Regions from separate parts of the Streptomyces sp. NPDC091682 genome, predicted to be linked through region 1. Evidence: predicted binding sites of a transcription regulator. Region 1 holds the regulator's gene; the other holds the start of a gene.

Region 1 (15,063 bases):
CGCATGAAGCGGTTCACCAGCCCCCGCGCCGGCCGCCCGGAGAAGGCCCGGGTCAGCTCGGTGCGGACGAACAGCGGGTCCGTCAGCGCCTTCTTGTGGACCGGGTCCGCCCCCGATTCCGGGCAGGCCAGGAAGGCCGTCCCGAGCTGCGCCGACTCCGCGCCCGCCGCCAGCAGGGCCGCGATCTGCGCGCCCCGCATGACCCCGCCCGCCGCGATGATCGGGAGCGCCACGGCCTCCCGCACCTGCGCCACCAGCGCGAGGAGGCCCACGGTCGCCGTGCCGTCGATCTGCGGGTCGTCCCGGTGGGTGCCCTGGTGACCGCCGGCCTCGGCGCCCTGGACGCAGACCGCGTCCGCACCGGCGTACTGGGCGCTGCGGGCCTCCTCGGCGGAGGTCACCGTGACGACGGTGTACGTGCCGGCCTTGCGCAGGGCCGCCAGGGCCGCGAAGGAGGGACAGCCGAAGGTGAACGAGACCACCGGGACCGGGTCTTCGAGGAGGATGGCGATCTTGGCGTCGTAGCCGTCGTCGCTGGTGCCGATGATGTCCTCCTCCGCGAGCGAGATCTCGTACCAACTCGCCTCACCGGCCAGCTGCCCGCGGTAGGCCTCCACGGCGGCCGGATCGACGTAACCGGTCTGCGGCATGAAGAGGTTGACGCCGAAACGGCGCCGGGTCAGCGCGCGCACCTGCTTGATCTCCTGGTACATCCCGTCGGCGGTCTTGTAGCCGCCGGCCAGGAAGCCCAGTCCGCCCGACTCGCACACGGCGGCGGCGAGCGCGGGGCAGGAGGCGCCGCCCGCCATGGGAGCCTGCACGATCGGGTACGGGGAGAGACCGTTCGGTGCCGAGGACATGGACTGCATCGTGCCACGTCCGACGCATGGGGCCGAACCGTGGCATTCGCCTGGCATAGTCCGCTTCCCGACCGGCCCCCGGCCGTCGCCGGGCCCACGTGACGAGCCCGGCCGGGGAATCCCCAGGCCGGGCTCGTGACGGTGGACCGAGGTCGATCAGCGACCGTTGAAAGCGTCCTTCAGACGGCTGAACAGACCCTGCTGACCCGGCGCGAACTGACCCATCGGCCGCTCCTCGCCGCGCAGCTTCGCCAGCTGGCGGAGCAGGTCCTCCTGCTGGGCGTCCAGCTTGCCCGGGGTGGTGACCTCGACGTGCACGATCAGGTCGCCGCGTCCGCCACCGCGCAGGTGGGTGACGCCGCGCCCGTGCAGCGGGATCGCCTGGCCGGACCCGGTGCCGGGTCGGATGTCGATCTCCTCCAGTCCGTCCAGCGTCTCCAGCGGGCACTTGGTGCCCAGCGCGGCCGCCGTCATCGGAATGGTGACCGTGCAGTGCAGGTCGTCCCCGCGCCGTTGGAAGGTCGGGTGCGCCAGCTCGTGGATCTCCACGTACAGGTCGCCGGCGGGGCCGCCGCCGGGGCCGACCTCGCCCTCGCCCGCGAGCTGGATCCGGGTGCCGTTCTCGACGCCCGCCGGGATCTTGACCGTGAGGCTGCGGCGGGAGCGGACACGGCCGTCGCCCGCGCACTCGTGGCACGGGGTCGGGACCACGGTGCCGAAGCCCTGGCACTGCGGGCAGGGGCGCGAGGTCATGACCTGGCCCAGGAAGGACCGGGTGACCTGCGAGACCTCACCTCGGCCGCGGCACATGTCACACGTCTGCGCCGAGGTGCCGGGAGCGGCGCCCTCACCGGAGCAGGTGTTGCAGACGACGGCCGTGTCGACCTGGATGTCCTTGGTCGTCCCGAAGGCCGCCTCGTCCAGTTCCAGGTCGAGGCGGATCATCGCGTCCTGGCCGCGCCGGGTCCGCGAGCGCGGGCCGCGCTGCGAGGCCTGGCCGAAGAAGGCGTCCATGATGTCGGAGAAGTTGCCGAAGCCACCCGCTCCGAAGCCGCCCGCTCCGCCGCCGCCGCCCGAGGAGGACAGCGGGTCGCCGCCGAGGTCGTAGACCTGCTTCTTCTGCGGGTCCGACAGCACCTCGTAGGCCGCGTTGATCTCCTTGAAGCGCTCCTGCGTCTTCGGGTCCGGATTCACATCCGGGTGGAGTTCACGCGCGAGGCGCCGGAAGGCCTTCTTGATCTCGTCCTGCGATGCGTCGCGGCGCACGCCGAGAACGGCGTAGTAGTCCGTGGCCACTTACGACTCCGCCAGGATCTGTCCGACGTAACGTGCCACTGCGCGTACCGCTCCCATCGTTCCGGGGTAGTCCATGCGGGTCGGTCCGACCACGCCGAGTTTGGCGACTGCTTCGCCGCCCGAACCGTAACCGACCGAGACGACCGACGTGGAGTTCAGTCCCTCGTAGGCGTTCTCGTGCCCGATCCGTACGGCCATTCCCGACTCGTTGGCCTCGCCCAGCAGCTTGAGGAGCACGACCTGCTCCTCGAGTGCTTCGAGCACCGGCCTGATCGTCAGGGGAAAATCGTGTCCGAAGCGGGTGAGATTGGCGGTACCGCCGATCATCAGCCGCTCTTCGGCTTCCTCGACCAGGGTTTCGAGGAGCGTCGCGAGCACGGTGGAGACCGTGCCGCGGTCCTCGGCCTCGAAGGATTCGGGGAGGTCCTGGACGAGCGGGGGCACATCGGTGAAGCGGCGCCCGACGACCCGGCTGTTGAGCCGGGCCCGCAGGTCCGCCAGCGAGGTCTCCCCGAAGGGGCTCGGGCAGTCGACGAGCCGCTGCTCGACCCGCCCGGTGTCCGTGATCAGTACGAGCATCAGGCGCGCGGGAGCGAGCGAGAGCAGCTCCACGTGCCGGACGGTCGACCGGGTCAGGCTCGGGTACTGGACGACGGCGACCTGCCGGGTGAGCTGAGCGAGCAGCCGCACCGTGCGTCCGACCACGTCGTCGAGGTCGACGGCGCCGTCGAGGAAGTTCTGGATGGCCCGGCGCTCGGGCGACGACAGCGGCTTGACCCCCGCCAGCTTGTCGACGAAGAGCCGGTAGCCCTTGTCGGTGGGGATCCGGCCGGCGCTGGTGTGGGGCTGGGCGATGTAGCCCTCGTCCTCCAGCACGGCCATGTCGTTGCGCACGGTGGCGGGCGAGACGCCGAGCCGGTGCCGCTCCGTGAGCGCCTTGGAGCCGACCGGCTCCTCCGTCCCGACGTAGTCCTGGACGATGGCGCGCAGCACTTCGAGTCTGCGTTCGCTGAGCATCGCGCACACCTCCAGCTGTGGTCCGTTGCCGTCTTCTGCCGTGTTCGTTGGCACTCTGATCGTTCGAGTGCCAGAGAGCCCCCGCTCAGTGTACGGCCGGGCGGTAAGCCCCTGGCAAGGGAGGACCGCCAGGGTAGCGTCGCGGCATGGACGTGGATTGGGAAGGGTCGGGCTGGGAACGGCTGACCGGGCGGGCCGGCCGGCGGCGGCTGCCGGTGTGGGACTGCACCGTGGGGCTGGTGGTGGGCGAGGATTCGGTCCTCCTGATCGACCCCGGGTCGTGCCTGCGCGAGGGGGCCGAGGTGCGGGCCGAGGCGGAGCGGCTGACGGGGCGGAGCGTGACCCATATCGCATTCACGCACGGTCATTTCGATCATGTCCTGGGCGCGTCCGCCTTCCCCGGGGCCGAGGTGTTCGGGGCGGTCGGACTGGCCGCACTGCTGGCGGCGGAGCGCGAGGAGCTGCGCGAGGACGCGGTCCGGCAGGGGCTCGCGGAGGCGGAGGCGGCCCAGGCGGTGGACCTGATGGTGCTGCCCCGGCATTCGGTGTCGGGCGAGTGGACGCTGGAACTGGGCGGCGTGCAGGTGCTGTTGGCCAATGTGGGGCCCGGGCACAGCGGGCACGACCTGGCGGTCTTCGTACCGGGCGAGCGCGAGGTGGTCTTCTGCGGGGACCTGGTCGAGGAGTCGGGCGAGCCCATGGCGGGCCCGGACGCCGCCCCCGGGCAGTGGCCCGCCGCCCTGGACCGGCTGCTGTCACTGGGCGGGGACGACGCACTGTACGTGCCGGGTCACGGAGCGGTGGTCGGGGCGGAGTTCGTCCGTGCGCAACGCGCCACACTGGCGGCTCGTTTCGGCGTGTCGGAGGCGTGATGCGGGCGGCTCTCCTAGTGTCGGCCGGATGCGCGAGTACTCCCCCGACCTGACCCCGCAGTGGAAGCGACCCGAGGCCGTGCCGGAGGTGGCGGCGGATCCCGACCTGGTGGTCGAGGTGGCCGGTACGGACTTCTGCGGCGCGGTGGTGGCCTGCGAGGCGGGCACGGTGACCCTGGAGGACCGCTTCGGCAAACGGCGGGTGTTCCCGATGGAGCCGCGCGCCTTCCTGTTGGACGGCGCCGTGGTCACCCTGGTCCGGCCCGCGCGCCGGCCCTCCGGTCCGCTCCTGACGGCTTCGGGCTCGCTGGCCGTGCCCGGGGCGCGGGCGCGCGTGGCGCGGGCCGGCCGGATCTACGTCGAGGGCCGGCACGACGCGGAGCTGGTGGAGCGGGTCTGGGGTGACGACCTGCGGATCGAGGGCGTGGTGGTGGAGTACCTGGAGGGCGTCGACGACCTCCCGGCCGTCGTCGCCGACTTCGCCCCGGCCCCGGACGCGCGCCTCGGCGTCCTGGTCGACCACCTCGTCCCGGGTTCGAAGGAGTCCCGCATCGCGGCGTCGGTGACCTGCCCGGACGTCTTGGTCGTGGGCCACCCGTACGTGGACGTCTGGCAGGCCGTGAAGCCGTCCGCGCTGGGCATCCGCGCGTGGCCGGTGGTCCCGCCCGGCCAGGACTGGAAGAAGGGGGTCTGCCGGGCCCTGGGCTGGCCGCAGAACACGGGCGCCGCCTGGCAGCACGTCCTGTCCCGGGTGACGTCCTACAAGGACCTGGAGCCGACGCTCCTGGGGCGCGTGGAGGAGCTGATCGACTTCGTCACGGCACCGGTTTGAGCTACGGCAGGGTGCCGAACTCCGTGGTGTCGAGCGTGACACCGAGGACGTCGAGCGGGACCGGTTCACCGAACTTGCTGGTCCGCTCGGTCCGGTAGTCGGCTTCCTCTCCGGCGCCGAAAGGTTCGGTGAGCACCACGCACTTGGCCTGGAAGGGGTCGATGATCAAATAGGTGGGGATGCCGCCCGCCGCGTAGATGGAGCGCTTCGTCACGTAGTCGCGCAGCTTGCTGGTCTTGGAGACGACCTCGACCACCATCGCCAGAGCTGAAGCGGGCACCAACCGGCCCGACTCGGGCGCTGCCTCGCTCGGCAGGACCACGAGGTCCGGCTGCGGCTCGGACGACTCCGCCGGAATGTCCACGTCCTGCGTCTGGAGCGGGTACCAGCGTCCCACGGGGATCTGCCGCTGGACGAACAGGACGATCAGGTTGTGGACCACGTCGGGCCCCGCCATCATCACGATTTCCCCCCTGAGGAGCTCAACCTTGACCCCCTCGGGAGCCTCGAAGCTCTCGAAGTACTCGGTCATCCGGCGATCGTCCACAGCGGTCATCTCCGTGCCCTCCACTTCTGCCGCCGGGTATGCGACAGAAGGCTACGAACAGGCTAGGCCGCGCCTGCCCTCATTCGCAGCGATTCACTCCGTGGAGTGATCAGTCCACCAGGTCCCGGACCACCGCGTCGGCCAGCAACCGCCCCCGCAGGGTCAGCACGGCACGCCCGGCCTCGTACGGCACGGCGTCCAGCAGCCCGTCCGCCAGGGCCTTGCGGGAGGCGGCCAGTCCGGCCGGGGCGAGCAGGGACAGCGGGACCCCGTCCACGAGGCGCAGCTCCAGCAGGATCCGCTCCACCCGCCGGTCCTCCTCGGAGAGGATCTCGCGTCCCGCGCCCGGGGAGCGGCCCTCCGCCAGCGCCGCGGCGTAGGCACCCGGGTGCTTCACGTTCCACCACCGCACCCCGCCCACGTGCGAGTGCGCGCCCGGGCCCGCGCCCCACCAGTCGGCGCCGCGCCAGTACAGCTCGTTGTGCAGGCAGCGCCCGGCCTCCGAGGTGGCCCAGTTCGAGACCTCGTACCAGGCGTACCCGGCCTCGACCATGACCGAGTCCGCGATCAGGTACCGGTCGGCGTGCACGTCGTCGTCCGTCATCGGGACCTCGCCGCGGCGGATCCGGCGCGCGAGCTGCGTGCCCTCCTCGACGATCAGCGCGTAGGCGCTGATGTGGTCCGGCCCGGCGCCCAGCGCTGCCGAGAGGGTGGCCCGCCAGTCCTCGTCCGACTCCCCGGGCGTGCCGTAGATCAGGTCGAGGTTGACGTGCTCGAAGCCCGCCGCCCGCGCCTCGGCGACGCACGCCTCGGGGCGCCCCGGCGTGTGGGTGCGGTCGAGCACCTTCAGGACGTGCTGCTTGGCGCTCTGCATGCCGAAGGAGACCCGGTTGAAGCCCCCGGCGCGCAGCTCGGCGAGGTACTCCGGGTTCACGGACTCCGGGTTGGCCTCGGTGGTGATCTCGGCGTCCTCGGCCAGGCCGAATTCGTCCCGGATCGCCGCGAGCATCCGTACGAGGTCCCGGGCGGGCAGCAGCGTGGGCGTGCCGCCGCCCACGAACACCGTCCGTACGGCCCGCGGGTCGTCCCCGAGCACCTTCCGCGCGAGGCGGACCTCGTCGATCAGGGTGTCGGCGTAGTTCTCCCGGGAGGCGAGCACACCGCCGGTGCCCCGCAGCTCGGTGGCCGTGTAGGTGTTGAAGTCGCAGTACCCGCAGCGCGTGGCGCAGTACGGGACGTGCAGGTAGAACCCGAGCGGCCGCTCCCCCGCACCCACCAGGGCGTGCGACGGCAGCGCGCCGTCTTCGGGCATGGGTTCACCGTCGGGGAGTGCGGAAGGCATGCCCCCATCATCCCGCACCGCCGCACCGCCCGGCCCCGCTCGCGTCCGGTCCCGGCGGCGGCGCGTCCGGCCCCGCCGGCGTCGGGGGCGCGGGGTTCGGGGCGGGGCCCCGGGACACGGCGCGCAGCCGATGCCCGGGGCCGCCCGGGAACATTGGGGTCGGCGGGGCCGGCGGGGCGGTCCACCGCCCCGCCCCGTCGGGCCCGCGGCGGGCGTCAGGCCTCGCGGGACCCCTCGTACATCTCCTCGATCAGGTGCTTGAACTCACGCTCGACCACCGGTCGCTTCAGCTTCAGGCTGGGGGTGAGGTCGCCGTGCTCGACGTCGAGGTCGCGCGGCAGCACCCGGAACTTCTTGATCGTCTGCCAGCGCTGCAGGCCCTCGTTCAGGGTCTGTACGTACGTCTCGATCAGTCGGCTGGTCTCCGGCGCCGCCAGGACCTGTCCGTACGTCTTGCCCTCCAGCCCGTTCTCGGTCGCCCAGGTCAGGATCGACGGCTCGTCGAGGGCGATCAGCGCCGAGCAGAAGTTCCGGTCGGCGCCGTGCACGACGATCGTCGACACGTACGGGCAGATCGCCTTGAACTGGCCCTCGATCTCCGCCGGGGCGACGTACTTGCCGCCCGAGGTCTTGATCAGGTCCTTCTTGCGGTCGGTGATGCGCAGGTAGCCGTCGGCCGACAGCTCGCCAATGTCACCCGTGTGCAGCCAGCCGTCGGACTCCAGGACCTCGGCGGTCTTGTCCGGCTGCCGGTGGTAGCCCTGCATGATGCCGGGGCCGCGCAGCAGGACCTCGCCGTCGTCGGCGATGCGGACCTCGGTGCCGGGGAGCGGCTTGCCGACCGTGCCGGTGCGGTAGGCCTCGCCCGGGTTGACGAAGGAGGCCGCGCTGGACTCGGTCAGGCCGTAGCCCTCCAGGATGTGGACGCCCGCGCCGGAGAAGAAGAAGCCGATCTCGGGGGCCAGGGCGGAGGCACCGGAGACGGCGGCCCGCAGTTTCCCGCCGAAGGCCTCGCGGAGCTTGGAGTAGACGAGCGCGTCGGCGATCTTGTGCTTGGTGCTGAGGCCGAAGGGGGCGGTCGCCTGGCCGGTGCGGCGGAAGTTGTCCTGCGTGACCTTCGCGTACTCGCGGGCGACGCCGGCCGACCACTGGAAGATCTTGTACTTGGCTCCGCCGGCGGCCCGGGCCTTGGCCGCCACACCGTTGTAGACCTTCTCGAAGATGCGCGGGACGGCGGCCATGTAGGTGGGCTGCACGACCGGCAGGTTCTCGATGATCTTGTCGATCCGACCGTCGACGGCGGTCACGTGCCCGGCCTCGATCTGCCCGGAGGTCAGCACCTTGCCGAAGACGTGGGCCAGCGGCAGCCACAGGTACTGGACGTCCTCCTTGCCGATCAGCCCGGTGGCGACCATGGCCTTGGCCAGGTACGACCAGTTGTCGTGCAGCAGTCGCACGCCCTTGGGGCGGCCGGTGGTGCCGGAGGTGTAGATGAGGGTGGCGAGCTGGTCGGAGGTGATGGCCGCGATCCGCTCGTTGACCGCCTCGGGGTGCTTGGCGAGGTGCTCCTTGCCGAGCGCCTCCAGTTCGGCGAGGGAGAGCACCCAGCCCTCGGGGTCGCCCTCGGCGGCGACGGCGTCGGCGGCGTCCAGCACCACGACGTGGGCGAGGTCCGGCAGGTCGGCGCGGCGCTCGCGCGCCTTCGCCAGCTGCGCCGCGTCCTCGGCGATGAGCACCCGGCTCTCGGAGTCCGCGAGGATGAACGCCGACTCGTCCGCGTTGGTGCTGGGGTAGATCGTGGTGACCGCGCCGCCCGCGCACATCACGCCGAGGTCGGAGAGGATCCACTCGACCCGGGTGTTGGAGGCGAGCGCGACGCGTTGTTCCGTTTCCAGGCCGAGGGAGATCAGCCCGGCGGCGGTGGCGAACACCCGCTCGGCCGCCTGGCCCCAGCTGAGTGATTTCCAATCGTCTGGGCCGCCGTGGCCGCCGGCCGCCGGCACCGGGTACCGGTAGGCCTCGTCGTTCGGCGTCGCTGCGACGCGCTCAAGGAAGAGCACCGCCACGGTGGGCGGGCGGTTCTCGAGATAGGTCTGTGTGTCGCTCACGACATCCTCCGGACCGTTCCACGCGGCAGTGCGTGGGCGTGGGGCGCTGGGGGGCGCTTGGGACTGGCGGGTTTGCAGCCGGTGGCTTTCTAAACTGGCGAGTAACCGTCGAGCAGTGATCAGACTAGAGCGCGACCGGCGCGTGCGTAAGGGCCCGCGAGCGGCCGCTTGATAACGAAACAGGCCCCCGCACCGGAGTGCGGGGGCCCGTCTGCGTCGGGTGACGGCGGGGCTGCTACTTCTTCTTGCCGCCGGACTCGTCACTGGAGAGGACGGCGATGAAGGCCTCCTGCGGGACCTCCACGGAGCCGACCATCTTCATCCGCTTCTTGCCTTCCTTCTGCTTCTCCAGCAGCTTCCGCTTACGGGAGATGTCACCGCCGTAGCACTTGGCGAGGACGTCCTTGCGGATGGCGCGGATGGTCTCGCGGGCGATGACGCGGGAGCCGATCGCGGCCTGGATCGGCACCTCGAAGGCCTGCCGCGGGATGAGCTCGCGCAACTTGGCGACGAGGCGCACGCCGTAGGCGTAGGCGGCGTCCTTGTGCGTGACGGCGGAGAAGGCGTCGACCTTGTCGCCGTGCAGCAGGATGTCGACCTTGACCAGGCTGCCGGACTGCTCGCCAGTGGGTTCGTAGTCCAGGGAGGCGTAACCGCGCGTCTTGGACTTCAGCTGGTCGAAGAAGTCGAAGACGATCTCCGCGAGCGGGAGGGTGTAGCGGATCTCGACCCGGTCCTCGGAGAGGTAGTCCATGCCGAGGAGGGTGCCGCGGCGCTGCTGGCACAGCTCCATGATCGCGCCGATGAACTCGGTGGGCGCGAGCACGGTGGCCTTGACGACCGGCTCGAACACGTCCGAGATCTTGCCCTCGGGGAACTCGCTCGGGTTGGTGACGGTGACTTCCTTGCCGTCCTCCATGACCACCCGGTAGACCACGTTGGGCGCGGTGGCGATCAGGTCGAGGCCGAACTCGCGCTCCAGGCGCTCGCGGACCACGTCCAGGTGGAGCAGGCCGAGGAAGCCGACGCGGAAGCCGAAGCCGAGCGCCGCCGAGGTCTCCGGCTCGTAGACGAGCGCGGCGTCGTTGAGCTGCAGCTTGTCCAGGGCCTCGCGCAGGTCGGGGTAGTCCGAGCCGTCGAGCGGGTAGAGGCCCGAGAAGACCATCGGCCGCGGGTCCTTGTAGCCACCGAGGGCTTCGGTGGCGCCGTTGTGCAGGCTGGTGATGGTGTCACCGACCTTGGACTGACGGACGTCCTTCACGCCGGTGATGATGTAGCCCACTTCGCCGACGCCGATGCCGTCGGACGGGGTCATCTCCGGGGAGGAGACACCGATCTCCAGCAGCTCGTGGGTGGCGCCGGTGGACATCATCCGGATGCGCTCGCGCTTGTTCAGCTGCCCGTCGACCACACGGACGTACGTGACGACGCCGCGGTACGAGTCGTAGACGGAGTCGAAGATCATGGCGCGGGCCGGGGCGTCCTTGACGCCGACCGGGGCCGGGACCGTGGCGACGACCTTGTCGAGCAGCGCCTCGACGCCGAGACCGGTCTTCGCCGAGACGCGCAGCACGTCCTCGGGCTGGCAGCCGATCAGGTTCGCGAGCTCCTCCGCGAACTTCTCCGGCTGGGCGGCCGGCAGGTCGATCTTGTTCAGGACGGGGACGATCGCGAGGTCGTTCTCCATCGCCAGGTACAGGTTGGCGAGGGTCTGCGCCTCGATGCCCTGGGCGGCGTCCACCAGGAGGACGGTGCCCTCGCACGCGGCGAGGGAGCGCGAAACCTCGTAGGTGAAGTCGACGTGCCCGGGGGTGTCGATCATGTTGAGGATGTGGGTGTTGCCCTGACCCTCGCCCGTGGTGGGCGCCCAGGGCAGCCGGACCGCCTGGGACTTGATCGTGATGCCGCGCTCACGCTCGATGTCCATGCGGTCGAGGTACTGGGCGCGCATCTGCCGCTGGTCGACCACACCGGTGATCTGGAGCATCCGGTCGGCAAGGGTCGACTTGCCGTGGTCGATGTGCGCGATGATGCAGAAGTTGCGGATCAGCGCCGAGTCGGTACGGCTCGGCTCGGGCACGTGGCTGGGGATCGCGGGCACGCAGTGTCCTGATTCTCGGTCGCAGTCGGAAGCGTTTGCGGAGCGTCGGTCGGAGCGAAAGTCCGGCTCCCGTCGCTGTCGGCGGCGCGATGTCGGATCTCTACGCAGACTCCCATGGTCCCATGGACGGGGCAGTGCGCTCGGTTTGGGCCGCCCGCAGCGTGCCTGGTAGCCTGGGCAGCTGTGTCTCGTATGCCCTCTCAGCTGTCGAGGCACAATCCGAAGATCAAACTCTGAACCTGAAAAGGCTCTTTCGTGGCGAACATCAAGTCCCAGATCAAGCGGAACAAGACGAACGAGAAGGCGCGCCTGCGCAACAAGGCCGTCAAGTCCTCGCTCAAGACCGCGATCCGCAAGGCCCGCGAGGCCGTCCTCGCCGGTGACGTCGAGAAGGCCACCGTGGCTTCTCGCGCTGCCGCGCGTGCGCTCGACAAGGCTGTCTCGAAGGGTGTCATCCACAAGAACGCCGCCGCCAACAAGAAGTCGGCGCTGGCCACCAAGGTTGCCTCCCTGCAGGGCTGAAGCTCCTGATGTGATCGCCGGAAGGGACCTAGTGGGCCCTCTCTCCCGCTCCTGACCGGCACCCCGCTCCGCACACGAAGCGTTCGCCACGCGGGTGCGGCGCAACCAGAAGTATCCGAAGGCCCCGGCCTCCTCCCTTCCCCAGGGCGGTGGCCGGGGCCTTCGTGCTGTCCGGCGCACCGCACGGGGCGGGCCTGCTCAGTCGTAGATGTCCTGCGGAGGTACCCGGTGCGGGAGGGGGCGGCGCCAGTCGCCCTCGCGGGCGACGAGGATCCGGCGGGCCAAGGTGCGCACCCCGCTCCAGGCGGGCTCCGTCGTCAGGGACCCGGCCCACGGGCCGGCGCGGCCGAGGACGTCCGCCTCGTCGAGGAGCCGGCTGATGGCCCGGAGGTCACACTGGACCTGCGGTGCGAGGGTCCCCCGCTCCTGCATCCCCTCGGCCAGGTGGAGGACGAAGTCGACGTCCTCGACGAGGGGGGCGCTCTTCACGCCGTGCTCACCGGCCCAAGCCAGCTGGTCCGGGGCATCGGCGGCAAGGATGCCCAGCAGCTTCGCGATCCAGCGCTCCCAGTGCTCGGCATCGACGCTCATGCGGGACGTCCGCTAACGGCGCTGGGGGCGGGCCGCGCGGGCCACCGCGACGACCGCCTTCTCCAGGGCGTACTCGGGGTCGTCGCCGCCGCCCTTGACCCCGGCGTCGGCGGCGGCCACGGCGCGCAGGGCGTCCGAGACCCCGTCCGCCGACCAGCCGCGCATCTGCTGGCGGACCCGATCGATCTTCCACGGCGGCATGCCCAGGTCCCGGGCGAGGTCGCCGGGGCGGGCTCCGCGCGGGGCGGAGGCGAGCTTGCCGATCGCGCGGACCGCCTGCGCCAGGGCGCTGGTGATCAGGACCGGCGCCACCCCGGTGGACAGGGACCAGCGCAGGGCTTCGAGTGCCTCGGCCGCGCGCCCCTCGACCGCCCGGTCGGCGACCGTGAAGCTGGAGGCCTCGGCCCGCCCGGTGTAGTAGCGGGCGACGACGGCCTCGTCGATGGTGCCTTCGACGTCGGCGCACAGCTGCGCGGCGGCGCTCGCCAGCTCCCTCAGGTCGCTGCCGATCGCGTCCACCAGGTTCTGGCAGGCCTCCGGGGTCGCCGACCGGCCGAGCGTGCGGAATTCGCCCCGCACGAAGGACAGCCGGTCCGCGGCCTTCGTCATCTTCGGGCAGGCGATCTCCCGCGCGCCCGCCTTGCGCGCGGCGTCCAGCAGGCCCTTGCCCTTGACCCCGCCCGCATGGAGGAGGACCAGGATGATCTCCTCGTAGGGTGCGGCGAGGTAGGCCTTGACCTCCTTGATCGAGTCGGCGGACAGGTCCTGCGCGTTGCGCACGACCAGCACCTTGCGCTCGGAGAAGAGCGAGGGGCTCGTCAGCTCGGCGAGCGTGCCGGGCTGGAGCTGATCGGAGGTGAGGTCGCGGACGTCCGTGTCGGCGTCGGCGGCGCGGGCGGCCGTCACCACCTCGCGCACGGCGCGGTCGAGCAGCAGCTCCTCCTGCCCCACCGCGAGGGTGAGCGGGGCGAGCGGATCGTCGGTGGAGTTCTTCCTGGTGGCCATCGGCTCCAGCATCCCACGCCGCACTGACAGCCCATCGCCCCGCGTACCCGAGAATGGTCGCGTGAATGTGCGACACGTACTCGTCCTGCCCGACCGCGACGCCGCCGAGGAGGTGGCCCAGGAGGCCGTCGACCGCTTCGGCCTCCCGGAGGAGCCGCAGTTGGTCCGCGACGCGCTGGCCGGCGAGGACGACGCCGAGGACGCCCAGTGGCTGGTGATCGTCGAGGACCCGCGGGAACGGCTCGACACCACCTCGCTGGACGACCTCGCCGCCGAGTACGAGGGCTGGCTGGAAGCCCCGTAGGGGACTGCGCGTCAGGCCTTGCGCACGGCCTGGACGTCCAGCGTCACTTCCACGCTCGAACCGATGGCCGCGATCCCGTGCGCCAGCATCGACTGCCAGTTCAGGGTGAAGTCCTCGCGGTGCAGCTCGGTGGTGGCCCGGCAGGCCGCCCGGAGCTCGCCCTCCAGGCCGGTGCCCAAACCCAGGTACTGGGTGTCCAGGGTCACGGACCGGCTCACCCCGTGGAGGGTCAGCGCCCCGGCGACGGTCCACGCGCTGCCGCTGCGGTGGATGAACCGCTCGCTGTAGAACTCCACCGTCGGGTGGCGGACCGCGTCCAGGAAGTCCCCCGACCTCAGGTGGTCGTCGCGCAGCCGCACCCCGGTGTCGATGCTCGCCGCATCGATGATCACGTGCATGGAGGAGTCCTCCATGCGCTCGGCTATCCGTACCGCCCCGGCGAACGTGGTGAACCGGCCGCGGATCCGGGCCAGACCGATGTGGCGGGCCGTGAAGCCGATGGACGAGTGCGTCGGGTCGAGCTCCCAGTGGCCGGGCTGCGGCAGCAACGGCGGCTCCACCGTGTTGAGGATGATCTCCGCGGTGCCGGGCTGCCCCGGATCCCCCACGATCGTCACCCCGTGGAAGGGCGCGTACCCCTCCGCGGTCACGGAGAGCCGGTACTCCCCCTCCGGTACGGCCACGGCGAAGCCACCGTACGGGTCGGTCTCGCCGCTGACGATGCGCCGGCCGATCGGGTCGGTCACCTCGAACGCGGCCTGCCGAACCGGTCGGTGGACCGTGTCGAGAACCCGGCCGCTGAGCAGACGCGCCGTCGGCGGCAACGTCAGTGTCGCGGATGTGGTCGGGCTGGAACTTCCGGCCGACTCCATCCCCCGTCGGCGACCGAACATGGCTGATGCACCCCCGTGCTGTGTGGACTTGGACCGTTCTGGCGAAGACGCATTCGATCATGCTGTCGGGTTGTGGGCAAACAGAGTGGTCGCGCCCGGTATGGCCGCGCCGATTCCGCCGCCGATTGGCCGGAAACGAACGTAACTGAACTCCGCTTCCTGCGACGGCGATCGAGCCGTCGGTGTCGGTGCGCAGCACGGTCGACCCCAACTCCCGCAGCCGGGCGAGCGTACTCGGCGCGGGGTGTCCGTAGCGGTTGGCCGCGCCGACGGGAACGAGCGCGAGCCGTGGCCGGATCCGGGCGTACAGCTCCGGGTCCTGGTGCGCGGAACCGTGATGGGCGACCTTGAGGACGTCCACCGGGCCGAGGTCCGGATGTGCCCTCAAGAGGGCTTGCTGGGCGGGAGGTTCGAGGTCGCCGAGCAGGAGCAGGGTCAGCCCCGCGCCGCGCACCGACAGGGCGACGCTCGCATCGTTGGGCCCCTCGGGCGGAGGCCCGGCCGGCGGCGGCCAGAGCACCTCCCACTCGAACGCCCCGGCCCGGCGGCGCTCGCCCTGCACCGCCTTCACGATCGGCACGCCGGCGGCCGCCGCGGTCCGCCGGACGAACTCGGCCTGCCCCGGCGGATCTTCGAGTGCGGTGGTCTGGATCACACCGACGGACCGGCCCCGCAGCACCCCCGGCAGACCTCCTACGTGGTCGGCGTGAAAGTGGGTCAGCAGGAGCAGCGGAACGCGGTGCACGCCCAGGGCGCGCAGACACTCGTCCACC
Region 2 (15,063 bases), 160 kb from region 1:
GCCCCGCAGGCCGCCGCTCTCCTCGCCCGGTTCCGCGCGGCGGGGGCGTGAGCCGGGCGCGGGCCCGGATCAGAGCCCGCCGGTGAAGAGCAGGCGGTTCGGGGTGAGCGGGCTGACACCGCTCAGGACGTCCTTGGTGGACCTGTCCTTGAGGAAATCGGCGACGGCTTGCGGAGCCGCCGTCGGGTTCGCGGCCTTGTAGAGGGCCGCGACACCGGTCACGTGCGGCGCGGCCATCGAGGTGCCGCTGTGGGAGATGCTGCCGCCGTCGAGCTGGGCGGAGACGATGTCCTCGCCCGGCGCGTAGAGGGAGACGCACTCGCCGTGGTTGGAGAAGGAGCTCTCCTCGTCGGACCGGTCGCTCGCCGCCACCGTGAAGGCCTTCGGCGCGGAGGCCGGGGAGACCAGGCAGGCGTCCTTCGCGGAGTTGCCCGCCGCCACGATCGGCAGCACACCCGCGTCGGTGACCGCGTTGGCGGAGTTGTTCACCGCTTCGGACCTGTCCCCGCCCAAGGAGACGTTCAGGACCGCCGGCTGCCGGGCGTTCCTGGCCACCCAGTCCAGGCCCGCGATGATCCCGGAGAAGGTGCCCGTGCCGTCGCAGCTGAGAACGCGGACGCTGACCACGTTGGCCCGGCGCGCCACTCCGTACGTCTGTCCGGCGACCGTGCCCGCGACGTGCGTGCCGTGGCCGTTGCAGTCCTGGCCGTCGCGCCCGCCGTCGACGGCGTCGAAGCCGAAGGCGGCACGGGTGCCGGCCGGCCCGCCGAACTCGCTGTGCTGGTAGTCGATGCCGGTGTCGAGGATGTAGGCGGTCACGCCGGCGCCGTCGCCCGCGACGGTGAAGTCGTTGTCCAGCGGCAGCTTCTCCTGGTCGATCCGGTCCAGGCCCCACGAGTTCGCCGGGACCCGGGTGCCGGTCACGGTGCTCGGCCGCGGGACGGGCCGGACCGTCGCGTCCTCCTCCACCGAGGCCACCCCCGGGCTGTTGCGGACGGTCGTCAGCTGGAGCGGGGTCAGCGGGACGGCGAAGCCGTTGAGCGCCGAGGTGTAGACGAACGAGGGCTCCAGGCCCAGCTCCTGCGCGGCCCCGGCCGCGTCCACCCCCTTCTCCAACGTCACGATGTACTCGCCAGGCACCGGGTTGGCGGCGGTCTTCAGCGGCGCCGGGGTCGGCTCCGGGGCCGCGGCGGAGGCCGTACCAGCGGCGACCGGGGGGACGGTGAGGAGGGCGGCGGCGGCCAGGCGGGCGAGCAGGCGCATGGAAGGAACTCCCTGACGGGTGGCGGGAAGGCACGGGGGAGCCGCCGCCCTCACGGACGGCACCGGGTGCTCCTGCGAGGGCGGCCCCCAGCTCCATCGGTGCCACCTCTCGGCGGGTTGAATCACCGGCTCACCTGGTTGTCCGTCGGGTGGGCGCGTCGACGCGGCCAGATCACCCGTACGGCCCGCCCCCGGACCAGGGAGCGCACGGCCGGTGCGCCGCCCGTGCCCCCGCCACACCCGCGGGCGTCGTTGACCGGTCCCGCCGCCCGTGATGGCCTCGGGCCATGCGCATCCGCCTGAGCCGAGCCCTGCCCGTGGCCGTCGCCGTACTGGCCGCCGTCGCCGCCCTGCCCGTCGCCGCGGCCACCGCCGAGGTGCGGGAACCCGTACCGCACACGGCCCCCGCCGCCGACCACGCCACGTACATCGTCACCGTGCGGGAAGACAGCGACCCGGCCGAGGTGGCGGACCGGGTCGGCGCCACCCCGATGCACATCTACCGCGCCGTCCTGCACGGCTTCTCCGCCCGGCTCAGCCCCGAACAGGTCGAGGCCCTGCGCGAGATGCCCGACGTCGAGTACGTCGAGGCGGACGGCCGGGCCACCGGGGACGGCGCCTTCGGCAACGGCCAGTACGGGAGGTGGGGGCTCTCGGACGCGTGACCGGGGGGCGGGTCGTGCGCGTACGGCCGCGCCGCGCTCGGTACGCGCCGACCGTCACCAGCCGAAGACCGGGTCGATGTCGAAGAGGGGCGGCAGCAGGCCCTTGCGGTCCAGGTTGACGAAGACGTACGAGCCGGGCGGCCCGGGATAGAACGCGAACCGCTCGCCCAGGGGCAGGTCGCGCAGGACCGTGGGGACCGCCCTGCGCCCGCCGTCGCCCAGGCCGCGGTGGGTGAGGTACGTCCACCAGCGGTCCGAGGTCACCACGCCGACCTCGCCCGGGCCGGTCGGGGCCAGCCCGTGGACCTCGTCGTCGCCGACGCCCGCGTGCCACAGCAGCCGGCCGTCGGTGAGGGAGTAGGCGGACACGCCGTTCCCCTCCCCCTGCTTCACCGCGGTGACCAGCAGGTCTCCGGTCAGCACCGGCGACGGCTCGGACAGCAGGTCCCCGTCCGGACCCGAGGCGGGTATCGAGCCCCGCACACGGCCCGTGTCGTCGAGCAGCAGCACCCCGTCCATGCCCTTCTCGGCGGTCTCCGTGACGCGCAGGACCGGCGGGACGGCGGACAACACCCGCACCTCGCGCAGCCGGCTCGCCGTCGGCAGCGCGCTCTGCCAGACGCGGGTCCCCGTACGGGCGTCGACGGCCGTGATCCGGGCGGCGTCGCCGCACTCCTCCACGTAGAGGGCGCGTTGGTCCGAGCCGTCGACGGCCTTCACCGTGCAGTCGGCCGGGACCGGGACCCGCCAGAGCTCCTGGCCGCCGCGCAGGTCGAGGCCGGTCACCGTGTCCCGGTCCGCTACGACGGCGCTCGGGCCCGCCGCGGCCACCAGGGCCCGGCCGGTGTCCCGGGTCCAGCGGACCCGGCCCTCGACCAGGTCCACGGCGACGACCTGCGAGCCGCACGTGCCCACGCTCTCCCCGTACGCGAGGAGGCCGGTGCCCGACGAGATCGTCCGGCTGAGCGCGCAGAGCGGCGTGCGCTCCGGGGCGGGCAGCCGCCAACCCCTGCGGCCCTCCCCGTTGTAGGCGACGAGCCCGTCCGTGCGGGCCCGTACGAGCCTTCCGGGCGCGAGCGCCCAGACGCCGACCGGGGCCGCCGCCGGATGCACCGGCTGCTGCCACCCGGACAGGTCCAGCTGCGGGCCGCGCACCTGCTCGAAGCCCGACCAGCCGGGCCCCAGCGCGGCCAGCGCCACGCAGCCTGCGATCACGCGGACGTACACCGGGGGGCGGCCGTGGCCGCGCTTCCTCGGTGTGCGCCACAGCAGCCACGCGGCGGCGGCGCACAGCGGGGCGAGGAGCGCGAGGACGCCCGTGCCGCGCGGGCAGCTGTCGATCCCGCACACGCGGACGGGGGCGTCGGCGAGCACCAGCTTCGCCAGGAGGACCAGGTACAGGGCCGCCACCGCCGCGAACGCTGCGGCGGCAGCACATGCGAGGTGTCCCAAGAGCCGCACCGGTCGCGGTCGTTCCATTTCCATGATCCCCCCGAGTGGGACCCTATCGACCGGCCGCCGCCGTTCCCGACCGGGCCCCATCCGATCGGGGGAAGCCTCCCCAAAGACGACGTCAGGGCGCGCATATGCCCCTAGCCTGTGCCCCGTTCGTACCGGACGGAGGCGAGTGGGCCGACCCGAAGGGCGTGCTGATGGTCCTGGAGGTGACCTCCCACGACGCGGACACCGACCGGCGGGACCGGAAGGAGAAGCGGGACGGGTACGCGGCGGCCGGGATCCCGGTCCACCTGCTCATCGACCGGGAAAGCTGCACGCTGACGGTCCACAGCGATCCCGAAGACGGCTCGTACCGCGACAGCCCCTCCCTCCCGGACGGGGCCTCCGTCACGGTCCCCGCCCCGGTGGACATCACCCTCGACACCGAACCCCTCAAGGAGTTCGCCCGGTGACGCCGACCCGGTGCCGGGTAGGCGGTCAGAGCGCGGAGCCCCCGGTGGCGTCGACCACGCGCCCGGTCACCCGGCGCGCGGCGGCGGAGCCGGGGCTGCCGAGCCCCGCCCGGAGGGCACGATTTCCGTAACGATCGATACGGAAAACTAGGCGCGGGCCGCCGCGATGAAGGCGCGGATCAGGTCGGGGTCCTTCACGCCGCGCTCGCGCTCCACCCCGCTGGACACGTCCACGCCCCACGCCCCGGTGGCCGCGAGCGCCTCCCCCACGTTGCCCGGGTTCAGCCCGCCGGCGAGCAGCCAGCGCCCCTCGGGCGCGGCGAAGTCCGCCGCACCCCAGTTCCACGGCTTGCCGGAGCCCGGGTCGGGCGCGTCCAGCAACAGCAGGTCCTCGCCGTACTCACCGCAGCACTCCACGCGCTCGGCGGTGGCCCGCAGCAGGGTCCGGCCCTCGGCCCGCAGCGCCGCGAAGTCCTCGGGCCCCTCCTCGCCGTGCAGCTGCACGCCCCGCACACCGCTCTCCTCGGCGAACCGCCGCACTTCCGCCACCGACTGCCCCCGGAAGACGCCCACGGTGAGCACCCCGGCGGGCACCCGTGCGGCGAGCTCCCGCGCGGTGGCGGCGTCCACGGTCCGCGGGCTCCCGGGCGCGAAGACGAACCCGACGGCGTCCGCCCCGGCGGCCACGGCCACGTCGACGTCGTGCGCGGTCTTGAGTCCGCAGATCTTGACGAAGAGATCGCTCATGCGACCAGTCAACCAAACCCGCCGCACCCACGGGTGGCACGTCCCATAGGCCGGGCACGGCGGCCCCGCCGTCGCTAGCCTGGGACGAGGCACACACCCACGGCACGGCACGCCCCGGAGGACGACGGTGACGACCATGATCGAACGGGCCACACCCATAGGGACTCTGTCGCCGCCAACGTTCGAAACACTCCTGCGCACCGTCGAGGAGATGGACACGCCAGACGGCTTCAAGGCCGAGCTCATCCGGGGGAAGATCGTCGTGTCGCCGTTTTCCGCGCTGCGCTACCTGCGTCCCATGCGCGCGCTTCGCAAGCAGATCGAGGCGCACGCGCCCAAGGGGCACTTCGCGGAGACGTCGCCCTTCCTCTTCAGCTTCCCGACAGCGGAGCGCGCCTACGGCCCCGACCTCTTCGTCGCGGACGAGGCCTCTTTCGGCGAAGAGGGCCGCCACGCGGACGGGGCGGCCTTGTCGCTGGTCGCCGAGTTCACCTCCCTGTCGACCAAGGACGCCGACTGGAACGAGAAGCTCGACGTCTACGGACGCCTCGTACCGGTCTACCTGGTCGTCGACATGCAGGACTCGGAGATCACCTGCTTCTGGGACCCCTCCCCGCACGGGTACCGCTCCCGTACGACGGTGTCCTTCGGCGAGCCCCTGCACGTCCCGGAACCGTTCGACTTCGCGATCGACACCACCGGCTTCTGACCGGCCGGAACGCCGGATCCCGGACGAAAGGGGCCCGTCATGAACCACACCCGCTGGAAGCTGACCCGCGAGAAGACGGCCGCACAGGGGTACGTCGAGTCGGCCGAGGTGCGGGCCGAGCGAGCTGAGATCCGGCTGGCCATGGCGTTCGCCAAGGCCGTCTACGAGCGGCGCAAGGCGCTGGGCCTGTCCCAGGCCCAGTTGGCCGAGCGGGCCGGGCTCACGCAGGCGAAGGTCTCCCGGGTGGAGGGCGCCGACGCGGTGCCCACGCTGCCGCTACTGCGCCGCCTCGCTCACGCCTTGGACGCGGGTCTGACCATCGCCCTCGACGAAGACCGCGAAGAGGTCACCTTCATCGCACACCCCGCCGCCTGAGACCCCGTCCGGGAAACGCCCGAGGGCGGCACCCCCGTGGGGGTGCCGCCCTCGTTCGAGAACAGCCGATCAACCAGTGGCCGGAGCCGGGGTCGATCAGAAGTCCATGTCACCGCCCGGCATGCCGCCGCCCGCGGGGGCACCGGCCTTCTCGGGCTTGTCGGCGATGACGGCCTCGGTCGTCAGGAACAGCGCGGCGATCGACGCGGCGTTCTGCAGCGCGGAGCGCGTGACCTTCGCCGGGTCGATGATGCCCTCGGCGATCATGTCGACGTACTCGCCGGACGCGGCGTTCAGGCCGTGACCGATCGGCAGGTTGCGCACCTTCTCGACGACGACGCCACCCTCGAGACCACCGTTGACGGCGATCTGCTTGAGCGGGGCCTCCAGGGCGAGCTTCACGGCGTTGGCGCCGGTCGCCTCGTCACCCTCGAGCTCCAGCTTCTCGAAGACCGCGGAGGCCTGCAGCAGGGCCACGCCACCACCGGCGACGATGCCCTCCTCGACGGCCGCCTTCGCGTTGCGAACGGCGTCCTCGATGCGGTGCTTGCGCTCCTTGAGCTCGACCTCGGTCGCGGCACCGGCCTTGATGACGGCCACGCCGCCGGCCAGCTTCGCGAGGCGCTCCTGGAGCTTCTCGCGGTCGTAGTCCGAGTCGGAGTTCTCGATCTCGGCGCGGATCTGGTTCACGCGGCCCTGGACCTGGTCGCTGTCACCGGCACCGTCGACGATGGTGGTCTCGTCCTTGGTGATGACGACCTTGCGGGCGCGGCCGAGCAGGTCGAGACCGGCGTTCTCCAGCTTGAGGCCGACCTCCTCGGAGATGACCGTGCCGCCCGTGAGGATGGCGATGTCACCGAGCATGGCCTTGCGACGGTCACCGAAGCCCGGGGCCTTGACGGCGACGGACTTGAAGGTGCCGCGGATCTTGTTGACGACGAGGGTGGAGAGCGCCTCGCCCTCGACGTCCTCGGCGATGATCAGCAGCGGCTTGCCGGACTGCATGACCTTCTCCAGGAGCGGCAGCAGGTCCTTGACCGAGCCGATCTTGGAGTTGACGATCAGGATGTACGGGTCGTCGAGGGACGACTCCATGCGCTCCATGTCGGTGGCGAAGTACGCCGAGATGTAGCCCTTGTCGAAGCGCATGCCCTCGGTGAGCTCCAGCTCCAGACCGAAGGTCTGGGACTCCTCGACGGTGATGACGCCTTCCTTGCCGACCTTGTCCATGGCCTCGGCGATGAGCTCGCCGATCTGGGTGTCGGCGGCGGAGATGGAGGCCGTAGAAGCGATCTGCTCCTTGGTCTCGACATCCTTCGCCTGGGCGAGCAGGGCGGCGGAGACGGCCTCGACGGCCTTCTCGATACCGCGCTTGAGGGCCATCGGGTTCGCACCCGCGGCCACGTTGCGCAGGCCCTCGCGGACGAGCGCCTGGGCGAGAACGGTGGCGGTGGTCGTACCGTCGCCGGCGACGTCGTCCGTCTTCTTGGCGACTTCCTTGACCAGCTCGGCGCCGATCTTCTCGTACGGGTCCTCGAGCTCGATCTCCTTGGCGATGGAAACACCATCGTTGGTGATCGTGGGGGCGCCCCACTTCTTCTCAAGGACGACGTTGCGACCCTTGGGGCCAAGGGTGACCTTGACGGCGTCGGCGAGCTGGTTCATCCCACGCTCGAGGCCGCGGCGGGCCTCCTCGTCGAACGCAATGATCTTGGCCATCTGAAGTGGTCCTCCCGGACAGCGGTGGATTGCTCCTGGACCGCGCCCGCGCCCGCGACGGACGGCCTGCGTGCCCGACGGTTCCTTCCCGCCGGACCCTGCGGGCCTCACCGACCCGGTCCTCGTTCAGTAGCACTCTCAACCGGAGAGTGCTAACGCCAATGATTAGCACTCGACCCCTCCGAGTGCAAGCGGCTTGCGCTGTTACCGGGCCACTACCGGGCACACCACGAGGGGCCCCCATCCCGTGTCCAGGATGTGGGCCCCTCGTGTGTGTTCCAGGTCTTCACTGAAGACCGTGCGTCGGTGGTCGATCGCTCCAGGACTAGCCGAGTGCGAGCTTGACCATGTCCGCCTGCGGACCCTTCTGGCCCTGCGAGATCTCGAACTCGACCCGCTGACCCTCTTCAAGGGTGCGGTACCCGTCCATCTGGATGGCGCTGTAGTGGACGAACACATCCGCACCACCGTCGACCGCGATGAAGCCGTAGCCCTTCTCCGCGTTGAACCACTTGACGGTGCCCTGAGCCATGCCTAACTCCCCTATTACTGGCCCTTGCGCAGGAACGCACTTCACGATCCCGGGTCAGAACTTGCGTCGGAACGCGTCGACCGAGGCTGAATGTATCTGCGCGGATGCTGTCTGCAACAGGTCAATCCGATGAGAAATCTAGACACCGAGAAACATTGAAATAGAGTGAAAATTTGCCATACTCCCGGGCAACTCGGGCCTGACATATCTCGCCAAAGCCCCATACCGCACTCGCATGTTGGCTCGATGTCGACCCTTGCGCGGCCCGTTCATATGCAGGGGGCAAGAACAGCGGAGGGGACTTCCCCAACCCTACCGTGCCCAATCAAGCAGAATTGCCCCCTCCGCTTTAGCGGAGGGGGCAATTTCGTTTTGCGCGTGTCACCGGAGCGGTGACCGGGGGGATCCGGTGGGGATCCGGGGAATCAGCAACCGCCGGCGACGGCCGGAATGATCGAGACGCCGGCGCCGTCCGGCGTCGCCGCCTGCAGCCCGCCCTCGAAGCGCACGTCGTCGTCGTTGACGTAGACGTTCACGAAGCGGCGCAGCTTGCCCTGGTCGTCCAGGACCCGCGCGGCGATGCCCGGGTGGTTCTTCTCCAGGGACTCGATGACCTCGGCGAGGGTCGCGCCCTCGGCCGGGACCTCGGAGACGCCGCCGGTGTAGGTGCGCAGGATGGTGGGGATGCGGACGTTGACGCTCATGGCGCTACTGCCTTTCCGGGTGCAGGAGGAAGAGGATCAGGCGAGGCCGGCGGCGCGGAACGCGTCCAGGCTCGGGCGGATGGTGGCGGTCTGCCCGCTGTCCGCGGCCACCGCCTCCAGGGTCTTGAGGCCGTCACCGGTGTTGAGGACGACGGTGGTGAGCGTCGGGTCGAGCTGCCCGCCCTCGATGAGCTTCTTCGTCACGCCGACGGTCACGCCGCCCGCGGTCTCGGCGAAGATGCCCTCGGTCTGCGCGAGGAGCTTGATGGCCTCGACGACCTGCTCGTCGTTGACGTCCTCGACGAAACCGCCGGTGCGGCGGGCGATGTCCAGGACGTACGGGCCGTCCGCCGGGTTGCCGATCGCGAGGGACTTCGCGATGGTGTTCGGCTTCTGCGGGCGGACCACGTCGTGACCGGCCTTGAAGGCGGTGGACACCGGGGAGCAGCCCTCGGCCTGGGCGCCGAAGATCTTGTACGGCTTGTCCTCGACGAGGCCGAGCTTGATGAGCTCCTGCAGACCCTTGTCGATCTTCGTCAGCTGCGAGCCGGACGCGATCGGGATCACGATCTGGTCGGGCAGCTGCCAGCCGAGCTGCTCGCAGATCTCGTAGGCGAGGGTCTTGGAGCCCTCGCCGTAGTACGGACGCAGGTTGACGTTGACGAAGCCCCAGCCCTCGCCCAGCGGATCGCCGATGAGCTCGGAGCAGAAGCGGTTGACGTCGTCGTAGTTGCCCTCGATGCCGACCAGGTCACCGCCGTACACACCGGCCATGACGACCTTGCCCTGCTCCAGGTCGTGCGGGATGAACACGCAGGAGCGGAAGCCGGCCCGGGCGGCCGCGGCGCCGACGGCGCCGGCCAGGTTGCCGGTCGAGGAGCAGGACAGGGTGGTGAAGCCGAAGGCGCGGGCGGCCTCGACGGCGATGGCCACGACGCGGTCCTTGAAGGAGTGCGTCGGGTTGCCGGAGTCGTCCTTGACGTAGAGCTTGCCGGTGATGCCCAGCTCCTTGGCCAGGTTGGCCGCGTCCACGAGCTTGGTGAAGCCGGGGTTCAGGCTGGGCTTGGACGCCACGTCCGCGGGGACGGGCAGCAGCGGCGCGTAGCGCCAGATGTTGTTGGGACCGGCCTCGATCGCGGCGCGCAGGGCCTCGGGGTCGCCGGTCGGCAGGTCGTAGGCGACTTCCAGCGGTCCGAAGCATTCGGCGCACGCGAAGATGGGGCCGAGCTCGAAACGGGTACCGCACTCGCGACAGGAAAGGCCGGTGGCGGGTCCGAGATCAACAGAGGTGGCGACAGTCTGTGCAGCCATGATGGCGAGGCCCTTTCTCCTCATCTTCCCCATGGCGCACTTCGCCATGAGACGGAATTGGCACCTTCCCTAGCCGGGGACCTCGCTGACGAGCGCTGACGCGCGATCGCGAGAACCGACTGGAGGGTTGCCGGGGCTTCAACGGGCCGTGTCCCTCTGCCCCTCTGGATGAGCGGTATGGCACCGGCACACGCGCTCTATGGCGCGCCGGTGCGTTTGTGCGCGGGACCCCCGGCATGCGGTGGTCCTTCGCGTTGTTCAAGACTGTAACCGAAGGCTCGCGCGACTGAGACAGGCGTCCGAACCGCGAGATGGATCACATAAGGGCGAATATCGCCGACACGCAGGGAGTGCTGAGGGTGCTGGAAGAGGTGGAGCGATGGCTGGCCGACCGCTCCTGGTCCGCCGCCGACCGACCGCTCGACCAGCTGCTCGACCGGAAACGGGCGGCCGGGACCACGGTCAGCGTGGTGCTGCCCGCGCTGGACGAAGAGGCGACGGTCGGCGCGATCGTCGAGGTCATCCGGCGTGAGCTGATCGAGGGACTCCCGTTCCCCCTGGTGGACGAGCTGGTCGTCATCGACTCGGGCTCCGCCGACCGGACCGCGGAGGTCGCGGCGAAGGCTGGGGCCCGGGTGGTGCACCGCGACGAGATCCTGCCCCGCGTGCCGGCACTGCCCGGGAAGGGCGAGGTGCTGTGGCGCTCGCTGCTGGCCACCGACGGGGACGTCGTCTGCTTCGTCGACGCCGACCTGCGGGACTTCTCCGCCGCCTTCGTCTCCGGCATCGTCGGCCCGCTGCTGACCGACCCCGACGTGCAGTTCGTCAAGGCGATGTACGACCGGCCGCTGGGGGACACCCCGGGCCAGGGCGGCCGGGTCACCGAGCTGGTCGCCCGCCCGCTCCTCAACCTCCACTGGCCGCAGCTGGCCGGCTTCGTGCAGCCGCTGGGCGGCGAGTACGCCGTACGCCGCTCCCTGCTGGAGCAGCTGCCGTTCCCCGTCGGCTACGGCGTCGAGCTGGGCCTGCTGGTCGACGCGCTGCACACGGTCGGGCTGGACGCGCTGGCCCAGGTGGACGTGGGCGTACGGCTCCACCGCCACCAGGACGGGCAGGCGCTGGGCCGGATGGCCGCGGCGATCTACCGCACCGCCCAGGTCCGGCTCTCGCGCGGGCACCTCGTACGACCGGAACTCACGCAGTTCGAGCGCGGGCCGGAGGGCTTCCGGCCGCGGACGTACCCGGTGGACACGGAGGAGCGACCGCCGATGGCGGGCATCGAGGAGTACGCACTGCGTCGCGTGGCGTGAGCGAACGTACGGTTTGAGCGGGTGCGGGCCGGGCTAGGTTGGCGGCATGGCTTCCCAGGTGCTCGTCGCCGCGAACCGCGGCCCCCTCTCCTACGCGCTCGCCGAGGACGGGACGCTCAGCGCCCGGCGCGGCGGGGGCGGTCTCGTCTCCGGACTCTCCACGGCCCTCGCCGAGCAGCCGGAGGCGCTGTGGATCTGCGCGGCGCTGTCGGACGCGGACCGGGAAGCGGTCCGCCGGGGCGCGTCCGAGCCGGGCGTCCGGATGTTGGATATCGATCCCACGATGTATGACGACGCATACAACGGAATCGCCAATTCTGTGCTGTGGTTCACACATCACCACCTCTACGACATCCCGCGCGAACCGGTCTTCGACGCCGAGTTCCACCGGCGGTGGGGGTCGTACCGGCGCTACAACCGGGCCTTCGCGCAAGCCCTCGCGGACGAGGCGGCGGAGGGCGCCCGCGTTCTGGTGCAGGACTACCACCTGGCGCTGGTTCCGGGGCAGTTGCGCGAGCTGCGGCCGGATCTGAAGATCGCGCACTTCACGCACACGCCGTGGGCGTCGGCGCCCTTCATGGACATGCTCCCGGACACCGTCCGCAAGGAGCTGGTGTGGGGGATGCTGGGGGCGGACCTGCTGGGCTTCCACACCTCGAAGTGGGCGAACGGCTTCATCGACGGCGCGGACATCGACGACGCGAGCGGCATCGCGAGGGGCGAGAAGCCGGCCGGTGTGAGGCACAAGAAGAGCGGCGCCGAGAAACGGTTCACGCGGGTGTCCAGGTATCCCCTCGGAGTGGACGACGCCGAGCTGCGGGAACTGGCGCACCGGCCCGGGGTCGACGACAAACTGGCGCAGCTGCGGGCCGAGGTCGGAGACCTGAAGACGATCGTCCGCGTGGACCGCACGGAACTGTCGAAGAACATCCTGCGCGGCCTGCTGGCCTACCGGGAGCTCCTGACCCACTTCCCCGAATGGCGGGGCCGAGTGGTCCACCTGGCGTCGGCGTACCCGTCGCGGCAGGACCTGAGGGTGTACCGGGACTACACGCAGTCGGTGCGGGATCTGGCGGCGGAGATCAACGCGGAGTTCGGTACGGCGGAGTGGCAGCCGGTGCTGGTGTCGGTGAAGGACGACTTCGAACGCTCGCTGGCGGCGTACCGGCTGGCGGACGTGGCGCTGGTGAACCCGGTGCGGGACGGGATGAACCTGGTGGCGAAGGAGATCCCGGTGGTGTCGGAGGCGGGGTGCGCGCTGGTGCTGTCCACGGGGGCGGGGGCGTACGAGGAGCTCCGCCAGGACGCGCTGAAGGTGAACCCGTACGACGTGACGGAAACGGCCGTGGCCCTGCACGTGGCGCTGTCCATGCCGGCGGCTGAGCGCGCGGAACGCACCAAACGCCTCGCGGCAGCGGCGACGGCCCTCCCACCGGCGGCCTGGTTCGAGGCCCAGCTCTCGGCCCTTGCCTGAACCGGGCTCTGCCCGGACCCGGTCCTCAAACGCCGGACGGCTGGAAAATCCAGCCCCGCCGGCGTTTGAGGCGCGGGGGTTCGGGGGCTGGCCCCCGACCACGGCGCCGCTGGGGGGGGGGGGGGGGGGGGGGGGGGGGGGGGGGGGGGGGGGGGGGGGGGGGCGGGGGGGGGGGGGGGGGGGGGGGGGGGGGGGGGGGGCGGCGGGGGGGGGGGGGGGGGGGGGGGGGGGGGGGGGGGGGGGGGGGGGGGGGGTGGGGGGGGGGGGGGGGGTGGGGGGTGGTGGTGGGGGGGGGGGGGGGGGGGGGGCCGCCCCCCCCCCCCCCCCACCGCCGTACTTCCCGACCCCGCCCACCCGGCCCCTGCCCACCCCGAAGCCCCCGCCCGCCCCGCCTCGCCCTACTGCCCCACTCGCCCGTCGATGCGTTCCCGCAGGAAGTCCGCGTGGCCGTTGTGGCGGGCGTATTCCTCGATCATGTGGACCAGGACCTCGCGGAGCTCCATCGGCTCGTCGCCATGTCTGCTGTCACCCGTGACGCCCAGGTCGGCGGCCTCCGCGACCAGTTGTTCCGCGAAGGCCACTTCGGCACGCCAGGTCGCCCACGCGTCCGCGACCACCTCCGGGTCGGCCACCGCGCCGGTGAAGTCTCCCGTGCGGTCCTCCTCCGTGCGGTAGTGCCGACGTATCTCCTGGCCCGCCATGACCTGCCGGAACCAGTACTGCTCGACGCCCGCGAGGTGGCGCACGAGACCCAGGAGCGACAGGTTGGACGGTTCGACCGAGCGCCGCGCCAGGGCCTCCGCGTCGAGGCCCGCGCACTTGAGCTCAAGCGTCAGGCGCTGGTCGCGCAGGTAGCCGGCGAGTACGGCGCGCTCGCCCTGGAACCCGCCGTCGGTCCGGGTGTCCTCGTCGGGGCGGACGAACATGTTGGACCAGCCGAACTGCCGGTCCTCGGCGGACACCGGCGCGGACGCGGATCGGGGTGCGGGCTCGACGGCAGGGCCGGTAGGGCCGGTGGGGATGGGGGTGTCTGTCACACGCACGAGCGTGATCTGTACGTTCCCGCCCCGCAAGGAAATATCCGCCACCGCCGGCCCGCACCTGCGACGCGTCAGCCCGCGATCGCCTCGTAGAGCGAGAACGCGGCCAGTGCGGCCATCACGGCAGCCGCGATCTTGGTGATCAGTCGCAGCGGCACGTACTTCATCAGGGTGCGACCACCCAAGATGCCGATGCCCGCGACCGCCCACAGGGCGATCACGGCACCGATGCCGACCGAGACGGGGTTGTCGTACCGGGCGGCGAGGTTGGCGGTCATGATCTGGGTCAGGTCACCGAACTCCGCCACCAGGATCAACATGAATCCCGCTCCGGAGACCTTCCAGAAGGACTGGTCGGCGGGCGGCTTGACCTCCTCGTCCCCGTCGTCCTTCTTCAGGAGCAGCATGGCCGCGCCCGCCAGGAAGAGGATGCCGACGACGGCCTGGACGAGCCGGTGCGGGAGCAACGTGAGAACGCTGCCTGCGGCGATGGCGAGTGCGACGTGAACGGCGAAGGCGGCGGCGACGCCCGCGAAGACGTAGGAGGCACGGTAGCGCGTGCCGAGCATCAGGCCGGCGAGGGCCGTCTTGTCGGGGAGTTCGGCAAGGAAGACGACGCCGAAGGCGATCGCCATGATGCTGAAGCTGAACACGGGGGTGAAACCTCGATCGGTCGGGCAGGGCGCCATCGGGACCGAGAGACCTGGGGTGTGTCAGGGGTCGCTTCGGCTCGGCGGCACCCTGGCTTGCGCGTGCGCGTACAAGACGCGCCTGCGCTGAACAGGACACTGCGGCCGAAGGTCTCGCTGGCCTGCCGCTGCTCGCGGCCTGCCTCCGGGCGCCGGCTGGGGTGACCCAGCAGTATGTCGACGGTCCGGCGAAGAGCTACTCCCCTTCTGCTCCGAACAGAGTACGCGAAGCCCACGACAGACCGGAATGGGCCTTTGGTCCCGGCCGGACGGTCCCGACTGGACGGTCCAATACGGGGCCCGGTGCGCAGGCGAGGCGGCGCGCAGCGGTCGGACGGGCGAGTCCGACGGACGGGCAGGAACGATTCGCAACCCCCCTCCACCCCCCTGCGGAATATCAAACTCCTTTTAAATCAGGCGCGTTGGCGACTTGATGTGACGTGCCCATGTCGCCAGGCTGTCATCTGGTGCCCATCCCCGCGATACCCGGCGCCGCCACAATGGCCACGCCCCGCCGGGGCCACACGGCCACACCCCCCGCACCCAGGGAGCCCCTCATGGCACTCATACCCAGCATCTACGCGCGTCGAATTGGCGTGCTCGCGTCAGCAGCCG

Evidence for each region. The regulator HrcA, encoded in region 1, represses chaperone genes, less so after heat shock. The targets are predictions, from matches to a motif close to TTNGCACTCNGNNNNNCNGAGTGCNAA.
Region 2: groL (chaperonin GroEL) is a predicted target of HrcA. The motif match lies at 7,554-7,580, and genes of this name have one in related genera.

What each region holds. Positions count from the first base shown of each region.
Region 1 is NZ_JBIVTH010000007.1:175,168-190,230, reverse strand. It holds gene ACIQK6_RS18205 (nitronate monooxygenase) at 1-860, opposite strand, end outside; gene dnaJ (molecular chaperone DnaJ) at 1,017-2,156, opposite strand; gene hrcA (heat-inducible transcriptional repressor HrcA) at 2,157-3,173, opposite strand; gene ACIQK6_RS18190 (MBL fold metallo-hydrolase) at 3,320-4,045, shown strand; gene ACIQK6_RS18185 (DUF3097 domain-containing protein) at 4,074-4,877, shown strand; gene ACIQK6_RS18180 (Uma2 family endonuclease) at 4,879-5,433, opposite strand; gene hemW (radical SAM family heme chaperone HemW) at 5,534-6,766, opposite strand; gene ACIQK6_RS18170 (AMP-dependent synthetase/ligase) at 6,982-8,874, opposite strand; gene lepA (translation elongation factor 4) at 9,110-10,975, opposite strand; gene rpsT (30S ribosomal protein S20) at 11,231-11,497, shown strand; gene ACIQK6_RS18155 (hypothetical protein) at 11,696-12,088, opposite strand; gene holA (DNA polymerase III subunit delta) at 12,101-13,093, opposite strand; gene ACIQK6_RS18145 (hypothetical protein) at 13,155-13,397, shown strand; gene ACIQK6_RS18140 (YceI family protein) at 13,409-14,290, opposite strand; partial or broken gene ACIQK6_RS18135 (ComEC/Rec2 family competence protein) at 14,427-15,063, opposite strand, start outside.
Region 2 is NZ_JBIVTH010000007.1:336,330-351,392, reverse strand. It holds gene ACIQK6_RS19030 (hypothetical protein) at 1-51, shown strand, start outside; gene ACIQK6_RS19025 (S8 family peptidase) at 70-1,263, opposite strand; gene ACIQK6_RS19020 (protease inhibitor I9 family protein) at 1,551-1,928, shown strand; gene ACIQK6_RS19015 (PQQ-binding-like beta-propeller repeat protein) at 1,983-3,407, opposite strand; gene ACIQK6_RS19010 (Uma2 family endonuclease) at 3,515-3,838, shown strand; gene ACIQK6_RS19005 (phosphoribosylanthranilate isomerase) at 3,986-4,585, opposite strand; gene ACIQK6_RS19000 (Uma2 family endonuclease) at 4,797-5,294, shown strand; gene ACIQK6_RS18995 (helix-turn-helix domain-containing protein) at 5,334-5,669, shown strand; gene groL (chaperonin GroEL) at 5,766-7,388, opposite strand; gene ACIQK6_RS18985 (cold-shock protein) at 7,714-7,920, opposite strand; gene ACIQK6_RS18980 (MoaD/ThiS family protein) at 8,346-8,624, opposite strand; gene thrC (threonine synthase) at 8,661-9,935, opposite strand; SAM riboswitch class I at 9,953-10,110, opposite strand; gene ACIQK6_RS18970 (glucosyl-3-phosphoglycerate synthase) at 10,295-11,245, shown strand; gene ACIQK6_RS18965 (trehalose-6-phosphate synthase) at 11,292-12,719, shown strand; gene ACIQK6_RS18960 (DinB family protein) at 13,118-13,645, opposite strand; gene ACIQK6_RS18955 (TMEM165/GDT1 family protein) at 13,831-14,412, opposite strand; gene ACIQK6_RS18950 (HNH endonuclease family protein) at 15,015-15,063, shown strand, end outside.